DNA from 2 places in the Pseudomonas salmasensis genome. Region 1 is predicted to be linked to the other one. Evidence: riboswitches for the same ligand, from Rfam matches in the RefSeq annotation. Region 1 holds a riboswitch; the other holds the start of a gene.

The links. Region 1 has a riboswitch for cobalamin ahead of HU731_RS06140 (ABC transporter substrate-binding protein). Riboswitches for the same ligand answer to the same signal wherever they lie in the genome.
Region 2: it holds a riboswitch for cobalamin, as region 1 does, so the genes downstream of both, cobO (cob(I)yrinic acid a,c-diamide adenosyltransferase) here and HU731_RS06140 (ABC transporter substrate-binding protein) in region 1, are expected to answer to the same signal.

The regions. Positions count from the first base shown of each region.
Region 1 is NZ_CP077083.1:1,431,373-1,436,488, forward strand. It holds gene HU731_RS06120 (aldehyde dehydrogenase family protein) at 1-302, shown strand, start outside; gene HU731_RS06125 (protealysin inhibitor emfourin) at 337-642, opposite strand; gene HU731_RS06130 (M4 family metallopeptidase) at 672-1,733, opposite strand; gene HU731_RS06135 (DNA/RNA non-specific endonuclease) at 1,870-2,799, shown strand; cobalamin riboswitch at 2,922-3,114, shown strand; gene HU731_RS06140 (ABC transporter substrate-binding protein) at 3,230-4,240, shown strand; gene HU731_RS06145 (FecCD family ABC transporter permease) at 4,237-5,116, shown strand, end outside.
Region 2 is NZ_CP077083.1:1,730,370-1,735,485, reverse strand. It holds gene HU731_RS07540 (PQQ-dependent sugar dehydrogenase) at 1-1,003, opposite strand, end outside; cobalamin riboswitch at 1,104-1,350, shown strand; gene cobO (cob(I)yrinic acid a,c-diamide adenosyltransferase) at 1,430-2,041, shown strand; gene HU731_RS07530 (cobyrinic acid a,c-diamide synthase CobB) at 2,038-3,390, shown strand; gene bluB (5,6-dimethylbenzimidazole synthase) at 3,387-4,037, shown strand; gene cbiB (adenosylcobinamide-phosphate synthase CbiB) at 4,034-4,942, shown strand; gene cobD (threonine-phosphate decarboxylase CobD) at 4,935-5,116, shown strand, end outside.

The sequences.
Region 1 (5,116 bases):
AACAGGAGCTGTTCGGCCCCGTGGCGTCGATCATCACCGCCCGCGATGCCGAGCACGCCGTCTCCCTGGCCAATGACAGCGAGTTTGGCCTGACTGCGAGCATCTTTACCAGCGACGCGGCAAAGGCGCGGGGTATCGCCGATCAGTTGGAAACCGGTGGGGTCTTCGTCAACTCGTTCAGCGTCTCAGACCCTCGGGTGGCATTTGGCGGCGTGAAGAAGAGCGGGTTCGGCCGCGAGCTGTCGCACTTCGGCGTACGCGAGTTTTGCAATGCGCAGACGGTGTGGCTCGATCGTAAGTAGCTCGCCAAGAGCCACAAATCAGCCTTGGCGCGCTTCAACAATTTATGTGCCGCCGCACGCACTGCACCAACCCGTCCAGTGCCGGGGGATTCACCGGCGCGAGCACACAAACCGTGTGCTCGCGCTTGCCCTCCGCGACTGTCAGGGTGTAATGCACCCGGCCTGGGTTGCCAGGCTCGGGATCGGTACTTTGTGGCAACTTGAAAAAATCGGCAGCTTCGATCAGTTGCCGCAACTCCTGCTGGTCGGGTTCGGGCAGCGAGTCCAGTTCCACCGTACGCGGCTTGGCCAGCCCCGGAAAATACGCCGCCCCGCCGCTTTCCTTGATTGAAATTCGCATGGCTGTTCCTCGCCGCCCAGGCGGCTTCGTCAAACGTTTATGCCCACCGCTTTCCAGCCTGCCTTGACCGCCTTCTGTTCATCCTTGTTCACGCCATAAAGCTGGCCGGCAATATCGTGGGTGATGCGCGCAAAACGCAAAAACCCGGAGTTGGGCCGCAACCGCGAATCACGCAGTGCGTCGTACCAGATACGCCCGGCACGCTCCCAGGCGAACCCGCCTATATTGATCGCCACCTGGTAGAACGCATGGTTGGGAATGCCGGAATTGATATGCACCCCACCATTGTCCTCGTAAGTCTGTACAAAATCATCCATGTGCCCCGGCTGCGGGTCTTTGCCCAACAGCTTGTCATCAAAGGCGGTGCCAGGCGCTTTCATCGAGCGCAGGGCGGTGCCTTTGATCTTTTTGGTAAATAGCCCCTTGCCGATCAACCAGTCGGCGTCCTCGGCCTTTTGCTTTAACGCGTACTGCTTGATCAACGAGCCGAACACGTCCGACAACGACTCGTTCAGCGCGCCGGACTGGTTGAAGTACATGAGCTTGGCCTCATCCTCGGTGACGCCGTGCGCCAGCTCATGGCCGATGACATCGAGCGCCACGGTGAAGCGGTTGAATAACTGCTGGTCGCCGTCGCCAAACACCATCTGGGTCGAATTCCAGAATGCATTGTTGTAGTCCTGGCCGAAGTGCACAGTGGCATCCAGGGCCATGCCCGCGTCGTCGATGGAATTGCGGTCGAACACTTGGTCGAAAAAGTCGAAGGTTGCGCCCAGGCCGTCATAGGCCTCATCCACCGCAGCATCGCCACTGGCGGGCTGCCCTTCGCCACGGATCAGTTTTCCGGGCAGGCTGTCGGTGTTGTTGGCGCTGTAGATCGAGCGCTGTTTTTCGCTGCCCGCCGCCAATGCCATCCGCGCGGGGCTTTTGGCGGGTTCGGCGACCATGCGCAACGAGCGGAACGTGCTGTCCTTGGCACGCGTGCGTAACGCGACCTCCCGTTGGGCTTTGTCGCCGTGGCGTGCGATCTGGTCGAGCATGTACGGCGGGATGAGGCAGAAAATCGGATTGCGCGGTTGGCGAACACACATGAGCTGGCTCCTTTTTGGCGTGTGATGAACGTCCGGGTAACGCTTTTCAGGATAGCCCTGGGATCGCCACCCGGGCCAAATTGTCATGAGTTTGTGTTTCAGTGGTGTTTATCCGAGGCCCATAAGGAACATGCCCATGCCCGCCCGCACAGTCAAAATCGATCTGTCGCACCGCCCCAGGCTTGCCGACCTGCGACCGTTGATCGCGCCCAGCCCCACCCTGCTGGAAGCCAGAGCCACGACGCCGCGCGTCACAGCGGCCAAGGACCTCAAAAACCGCGTTGGCTATGCCGACGATTTCCTCAGCGACTTCGTGGTGCCCTGGCCCACGGTTGGCGAGCCATTGGTGGGCGACGTGCAACCCAAGCGCCTGGACTACACGCATTTCTCCATCACCATGTCGCGCACCCGACGACTGGCACTGTATGTTGGCGTCAACATCGACGGCGCCAAGCACCTGGACATCACGCGCAGCAACGACACCTGGGCCTACGATGGCCGCCTGCCCACCGACGCCCAGGTCGGTGAAGACCTATACGCCGGCAACGGCCTGGACCGTGGCCACCTGGTGCGCCGCCAGGACCCCAACTGGGGCGACGACGCGAACACGGCCAACCTCGACACCTTCCACTTCACCAACTGCTCGCCACAAATGAGCGGCTTCAACCAGAAGACCTGGCTGGAGCTCGAGGACTATATCCTCGACAACACCCAGCGCTGGAAAGCCCGGGCCACGGTGTTCAGCGGCCCGGTGTTCAGCGACAACGACCGCGTGTATCGCGGGGTAAAAATCCCCCAGGCATTCTGGAAAGTGGTGGCCTACCTCAGCGACGACGGCAAACCGTCCGCCAGCGCCTACATGATCGACCAGCGCCGCGAGCTGGACCAATTGGACCTGGTGTTCGGCCAACTGAGAACCTACCAACGCAGTGTGATTGCGATCGAACAATTGACCGGCATTCGCTTCGGCCAACTGGCTGACTACGACGGCTTCAGCAACGAAGAGCGCGCCAGCGGTACGCGCATCGAAGCCCTGATCCGCGGCCCCCAAGACATTCGACTCTAACCACTCCCCCCTGTAGGAGCGAGCTTGCTCGTGAAGACCGTCAACGATAACGCAGGGGCGCCTGATACCCCGCGGTGTTCTCAAGTTCTTCGCGAGCAAGCTCGCTCCTACAGGGCGTGATGGCTTACCATACCGGCGCCGGTTCCCACGTGGGACTAATAGGGAATTCGAAACGCCGCCCAAGCGTCAATCGAAACTGCCCCCGCAACTGTAGGTGCTGAGCCTGCCCCTGAATGCCACTGGACCTTGTCCGGGAAGGCGGGGGCGTGGCGATGACGCATCAGTCAGGAGACCTGCCGGCCCAGCAACATCACTAACCGGCGGGGTGTCCGGGAAGGACATCCTGGCCCTGCGCACCTGTAGCGTCCCAGGGCGTATTTCCGAGCCGTAACTCCCCAGCTGCACCCCTGGCTCACTCGGAGATCGCCCCATGCTGCCACGTGTTATCGCCCTGATCGCAGGCTTGAGCGCCTGCGCCCTGGCCCACGCCGCGCCAAGCCACTACCCGCTGACCGTGGAAAACTGTGGCAGCACCCTGACCTTCCAACAAGCGCCCGCCCGCAGCGTGAGCATCGGCCAGGCCGCCACCGAGATGCTTTATGCCTTGGGCGTGGGCGATAAAGTGGTAGGCACGTCGCTGTGGTTCAACAACGTGTTGCCACAGTACAAAGCGCAGAACGACCGCATCGAGCGCCTGGCCAACAACGAGCCAAGCTTTGAAGCGGTGATCGCCAAGCGCCCGCAACTGGTGGCCGCCGAACTGGAATGGGTGGTGGGCCCGCAAGGCGTGGTCGGCACCCGTGAGCAATTCCATGAGCTGAAGATCCCCACCTACGTGCTGCCGTCCGACTGCGAGGCCAAGGACAACCTGGTCGGCGCCGACGGCACGCGGTTGCAGCCGTTTCGCATCGAGACGATTTACCAGAGCATCCAGCAGCTTGCGCAGATTTTCGACGTGCAGGCGCGCGGCCAACAGTTGAACGATGAGCTCAAGGCGCGCCTGGCCACATCCATCGCTACCGCCCAAGGCAAAGGTTTGAAGCAGGCCAGCGCACTGGTGTGGTTCTCCAGCGCCGAAATGGCCAGCGACCCTTATGTGGCCGGCCATAAAGGCGTGCCGCAATTCATGCTGCACACCTTGGGCCTGCACAACGTGGTGCAGTCCGATGAAGAATGGCCCGCCGTCGGCTGGGAAACCATCGCCAAGGCCAACCCCACCTTCCTGGTGATTGCACGCATGGACCGTCGCCGCTACCCCGCCGACGACCACGAAAAGAAACTCACCTTCCTGCGCAGCGACCCGGTGACCCGCAACATGGACGCGGTGAAATACAACCGCATCATCATCCTCGACGCGCTGGCACTGCAGGCCAGCCTGCGTACGTTCGACGGCCTGGAACAACTGGCTACCGCCATCGACGGCTACGACCTGGGCCAATGATGCGCACCCTCCTTGCCCTCGCCCTGCTGTTGCTCGCCCTGCTCGCTGGCGTGGCCATCGGCGAAACCGCCATCGAACCGCAGGTGGTGTTGCAGGTGCTCGCCAATAAACTCTGGGCCGCAGGCTACGCGCTGGACCCGATCGATGAAGGCGTGGTGTGGAATTACCGCCTGACCCGCACCCTGGTAGCCGCAGCCTGCGGTGCCGGGCTGGCGACCTGCGGGGTGATCCTGCAATCGTTGCTGCGCAACCCGCTGGCAGACCCGTACCTGTTGGGCATCAGCGCCGGCGCCTCCACCGGTGCCGTGCTCGTCGTGCTGATCGGTGTGGGCGGCGGGCTGGTGTCGTTATCGGCGGGGGCGTTTGTCGGCGCCATGGCCGCGTTTGCCCTGGTGATTCTGCTCGCCCGCGCCAGCGGATCGTCCAGCGGCACCGGGCAGATCATCCTCGCGGGCATCGCCGGCTCGCAATTGTTCAACGCCCTGACCGCGTTCCTCATCACCAAGTCGGCCAGCTCCGAACAAGCCCGCGGCATTATGTTCTGGCTACTGGGTAACCTCAGCGGCGTGCGCTGGCCGTCGGTGTGGTTGGCGGTGCCGGTGGCGGCCCTGGGGCTGGCGGTGTGCCTGTGGCACCGTCGCGCACTGGATGCGTTCACCTTCGGCAGTGACTCGGCGGCGTCCCTGGGCATCCCGGTGCGCCGCGTGCAATTTGTACTGGTGGCCTGTGCGGCCTTGGTCACGGCGGTGATGGTGTCCATCGTCGGCTCCATTGGTTTTGTCGGGCTGGTGATTCCCCATGCTGCACGCCTGTTGCTCGGCACCGGGCATTCGCGGTTACTGCCGGCCAGTGCCTTGGGCGGCGCGCTGTTTCTGA
Region 2 (5,116 bases), 300 kb from region 1:
CTACCGCATAGTCGGGAGCGATGGCCTTGGCGACCATGTCCAGGTTCTGCGGGGTGACACGCACGTCTACGTGCTGGCCGTAATAGCTGAAAGGCCAGCCGTAGAACCCGCCATCCTTGACCGAGGTGATGTAGTCGGGCACCAGGTCACTGCCAATCTCATCGCGCTCGTTGACCGCCGTCCACAACTTGCCGCTCTGTGGCTCCCACGCCATGCCGTTGGGGTTGCGCAGGCCGGAGGCAAAAATGCGATGCTGGCCGGTGGCACGGTCGACTTCCCAGATGGCGGCGCGACCCTGTTCGGCTTCCAGGCCGTTTTCGCCGACGTTGCTGTTGGAGCCGACGCTCACGTACAGCTTGCTGCCGTCCTGGCTGGCCACTACGTTTTTGGTCCAGTGGTGGTTCAAAGGGCCACCCGGTAAATCCACCACCTTGGTGCCGGGGGAGGTGATCGCGGTTTCACCCGGCTGATAGGCAAAGCGCAGCAACTTATCTGAATCGGCCACATACAAGTCGTTGCCCACCAGGGCCATGCCAAACGGCGAGTTGAGGTTCTCCAGGAACACCGTGCGAGTTTCTGCCACGCCATCATGGTCGGTATCGCGCAGCAAGGTAATACGGTTCGGGCTCGGCACGCCGGCGCCAGCGCGGTCCATGACTTTTTCCATCACCCAGCCGCGTAGGCCTTTGGTATCGTCCGGCTTGGGTGGGGCATTGGTCTCGGCCACCAGTACATCGCCGTTGGGCAATACGTAGAGCCAGCGCGGGTGATCCAGGCCTTCGGCAAACGCGGCCACCTGGGTGCCGGCGGCGGCGACGGGCTTGGCGCCTTCGGGCCAGCCGATGGCCGGGGCGATATTGACGGTGGGGATCAGCGTCTTGTTCGGCTCCGGCAGCCGGGGTGAGGGCCCGGTGCCGTCGGCGACCTGCAGGGTCGAGCTTTCGCCACACGCAGCGAGGCTGCCGGCGAACATGATCAGTAGGGCGAGTCGGGTTTTAGGCATGGTTTTCTCCTTGATACCTGTAGGGGGTAGAGAAGCACGAACGGCGGATGGTTCAAGTACAAGGCCAGCTTTAATTGACGCTCCACCCCCAACCCACTAACCTTCGCGGCTTGTTCCAGGTGCTCTGTGGCGTACGCGTCGATGGAGTGAAACAGGGAAGCCGGTGAGTGAGCGCACTTGTAAACAGTGCTGCCGCGATTCCGGCGCTGCCCCCGCAACGGTAAATGAGTCAAGACGGTGCTGTTTGCCACTGTATCGCGTGCGATATGGGAAGGCGCACCCTCGGCTGCTTGCTATCAAAAGCGCCACTCATGAGCCCGGAGACCGGCCTGGATCATCCAACAGCATCACGGTGGGCGATGCTTGGCTGTCTGTTTTTTCTTTTTCCTGCCCGCCGTTTTTGTCCAGCCCCAACGGAGAGCTGCCATGACTGATTCCCCCGACCGCGACGAACGCCACCTGGCACGCATGCTGCGCAAAAAAGCCGTGATCGACGAGCGCATCGCCAATTCCCCCAACGAGTGCGGCCTGCTGCTGGTGCTGACCGGCAACGGCAAAGGCAAGAGCAGTTCGGCGTTCGGCATGTTGGCCCGCGCCATGGGCCATGGCATGCAATGCGGTGTGGTGCAGTTCATCAAGGGGCGTAACAGCACCGGCGAAGAATTGTTCTTCCGCCGCTTCCCCGAGCAGGTGCGCTTTCATGTAATGGGCGAAGGCTTCACGTGGGAAACCCAGGACCGCCAGCGCGATATCGCCGCTGCCGAAGCGGCTTGGGCAGTGTCCCGGGCCATGTTGAATGACCCTTCCATCGGCTTGGTGGTGCTGGACGAACTGAACATCGCCCTCAAGCACGGTTACCTTGACCTGGACCAGGTACTCAGCGACCTGCAAGCCCGCCCGCCCATGCAGCATGTGGTGGTCACTGGCCGTGGCGCCAAGCCTGAGCTGATCGAAATGGGCGACACCGTCACCGAAATGGGCATGCTCAAGCACGCGTTCCAGGCCGGTATCAAGGCACAGAAAGGCGTCGAACTTTGAATCAGCCCCGTCATTGCCCGGCCGTATTGATCGCCGCTCCGGCGTCCGGCCAGGGCAAAACCACCGTCACCGCCGCGCTCGCCCGTTTGCACCGCAACCTGGGGCGCAAAGTGCGCGTGTTCAAATGCGGGCCGGACTTTCTCGACCCGATGATCCACGAACGTGCCAGTGGCGCGCCGGTGTACCAGTTGGACATGTGGATGGTGGGCGAGCAGGAAAGCCGCCGCCTGCTCTGGGAAGCGGCGGGGGAGGCTGACCTGATCCTCATCGAAGGCGTGATGGGCCTGTTCGACGGCACGCCCTCCAGCGCTGACCTGGCGCGGCACTTCGGTGTACCGGTGCTGGGCGTGATCGATGGCACCGCCATGGCCCAGACGTTCGGCGCTTTGGCCCTGGGGTTGGCGCGCTATCAACCCGACCTGCCGTTCGCCGGCGTGCTGGCCAACCGCGTCGGCACCCTGCGCCATGCGCAATTGCTCGAAGGCAGCCTCACCGAGGGCTTGCGTTGGTACGGTGCATTGTCCCGCGAGACCGGCATCGAACTGCCCAGCCGTCATCTGGGCCTGGTGCAAGCCAGCGAATTGAACGACCTTGATGTACGCCTGGACGCCGCCGCCCAAGCGTTGGGCAGCAGTTGCGAAGTGGCCCTGCCGCCGCCGGTGACCTTTGCCGCGCCGCACGTGGTCGAGGCCGAGCCCTTGCTGGCCGGTGTGCGTATTGCCGTCGCCCGTGACGAAGCCTTTGCCTTTACCTACGGTGCCAGCCTGGATTTGCTGCGGGCGGTGGGCGCCGAGCTGAAGTTCTTCTCACCGATCCATGATCGGCAACTGCCTGAAGCTGACAGCCTCTATCTGCCCGGCGGGTATCCAGAACTGCACCACCAGGCATTGTCGGCCAATACCGCGATGCTGGACGCCATTCGTGCTCATCACGCCGCTGGCAAGCCTCTGCTCGCCGAATGTGGCGGCATGCTCTATCTGCTCGATTCTTTGACCGATGTGGAGGGTACACGCGCCGAACTGGTTGGCTTGTTGCAGGGCGATGCGGTGATGCAGAAGAAACTCGCGGCCCTGGCGCTGCAAAGCGTTGAACTGCCGGAGGGGACCTTGCGTGGGCATACCTATCACCATTCGCTGACCAGCACCGAATGGGCGCCGATTGCCCGTGGCCTGAGCCCTAACGGCGGGCGCGGGGCTGAAGCGGTCTATCGCCAAGGTCGATTGACCGCCTCCTACGTACACTTTTATTTTCCGTCGAACCCTGGCGCGGTGGCCGCGTTGTTTGCGCCCGCTCCCACAGGGGAATGCATTTCAAATGTGGGAGCGGGCTTGCTCGCGAAGAGGCCATGACTGACAACGCATTCCCCCAAGCCGACCGCGAAGCCGTCTACCGCGCCATCGCCGAACGCCGCGACATGCGCCACTTCAGCGGCGGCAGTGTCGCGCCTGAACTGCTGCAACGCCTGCTCCACGCCGCGCACCAGGCGCCCAGCGTCGGCCTGATGCAGCCGTGGCGTTTTATCCGCATCAGCGATCGCCCGCTGCGCAGCCAGATTCAACAGTTGGTGGAAGAAGAGCGCGTGCGCACTGCCGAAGCGTTGGGCGAGCGCTCCGATGCGTTCATGAAGCTCAAGGTCGAAGGTATCAACGACTGCGCCGAGGTACTGGTCGCAGCGTTGATGGACGACCGCGAGCGCCATATCTTCGGGCGTCGCACCTTGCCGGAAATGGACATGGCCTCGCTCTCTTGCGCGATCCAGAACCTGTGGCTGGCGGCGCGCGTGGAAGGGTTGGGCATGGGCTGGGTTTCGCTGTTCGACCCCCAGGCCCTGGCCGAGCTGCTGGGCTTGCCGCCCGGCGCAAAACCCCTGGCCGTGTTGTGCCTGGGGCCGGTGGCCGAGTTTTACCCGGCACCGATGTTGCAGCTTGAAGGCTGGGCCGAGCCGCGACCGCTAAGTGACATGCTGTATGAAAACACGTGGGGAGTGAGTCAATGAGTGTGGCCTTGCTGTGTGTGGCTGCGGTGGCGCTGGATGCGCTGCTGGGTGAGCCCAGGCGCTGGCATCCGCTGGTGGCGTTCGGCAATTTCGCCGGGCGCATCGAGCAACGTTTCAATAGCGGTGGGCGTGGCTGGCGCAGCCATGGCGTAACCGCGTGGTTTATCGCCGTGGTGCCGCTGACCCTGCTGGCCACGGCGTTGTCGTGGGCGCCCTATATCGGCTGGCTGCTGGAGATTATGGCGTTGTACTGCGCCCTGGGCATGCGCAGCCTGGGTGAGCACGTCACCCCAGTGGCCCAGGCCCTGCGCCGTGACGACCTGGACGAAGCGCGTACGCGTGTGAGTTACCTGGTCAGCCGCCAGACCAGCGAACTGGACCGCACTGAAGTCGCCCGCGCGGCCACCGAATCGGTGCTGGAGAACGGCAGCGATGCGGTATTCGCCGCGTTGTTCTGGTTTGTGGTGGCCGGTGTGCCGGGCGTGGTGCTCTATCGCTTGAGCAACACCCTGGATGCCATGTGGGGCTATCGCAATGAGCGCTTTGAGCGTTTCGGCTGGGCAGCCGCCAGGATCGATGATGTGCTCAACTATATTCCTGCGCGTTTGGTGGCTTTAACCTACGCGTTATTGGGTAAAACCCGCCTGGCGCTCAAATGCTGGCGCACCCAGGGGCCGACCTGGGACAGCCCCAACGCCGGCCCGGTGATGGCGGCGGGGGCCGGTGCGTTGGGTGTGGAACTGGGCGGTGCGGCGATTTATCACGGCGAGGTGCATCAGCGCCCGCCATTGGGCGAAGGCCCGCCGGCCGACGCCGACTCCATTGATCGCGGCTGGCAACTGGTGCAGCGCGGCGTATGGTTGTGGCTGCTGGTCCTGTGCGTGGGGGCGCAAATCTATGCTTGAACATGGTGGTCGGCTGCGTAAGGCCGCGATTGAGTACGGCATTGCCGAAGCGGATTGGCTCGACCTGTCCAGCGGCCTGGCGCCCTGGCCGTGGCCGATTCCCGAGATTCCCTTGCGTGCCTGGGCGCGTTTGCCGGAAACCGATGACGGTTTGGAAAAGGCTGCCAGCGAGTA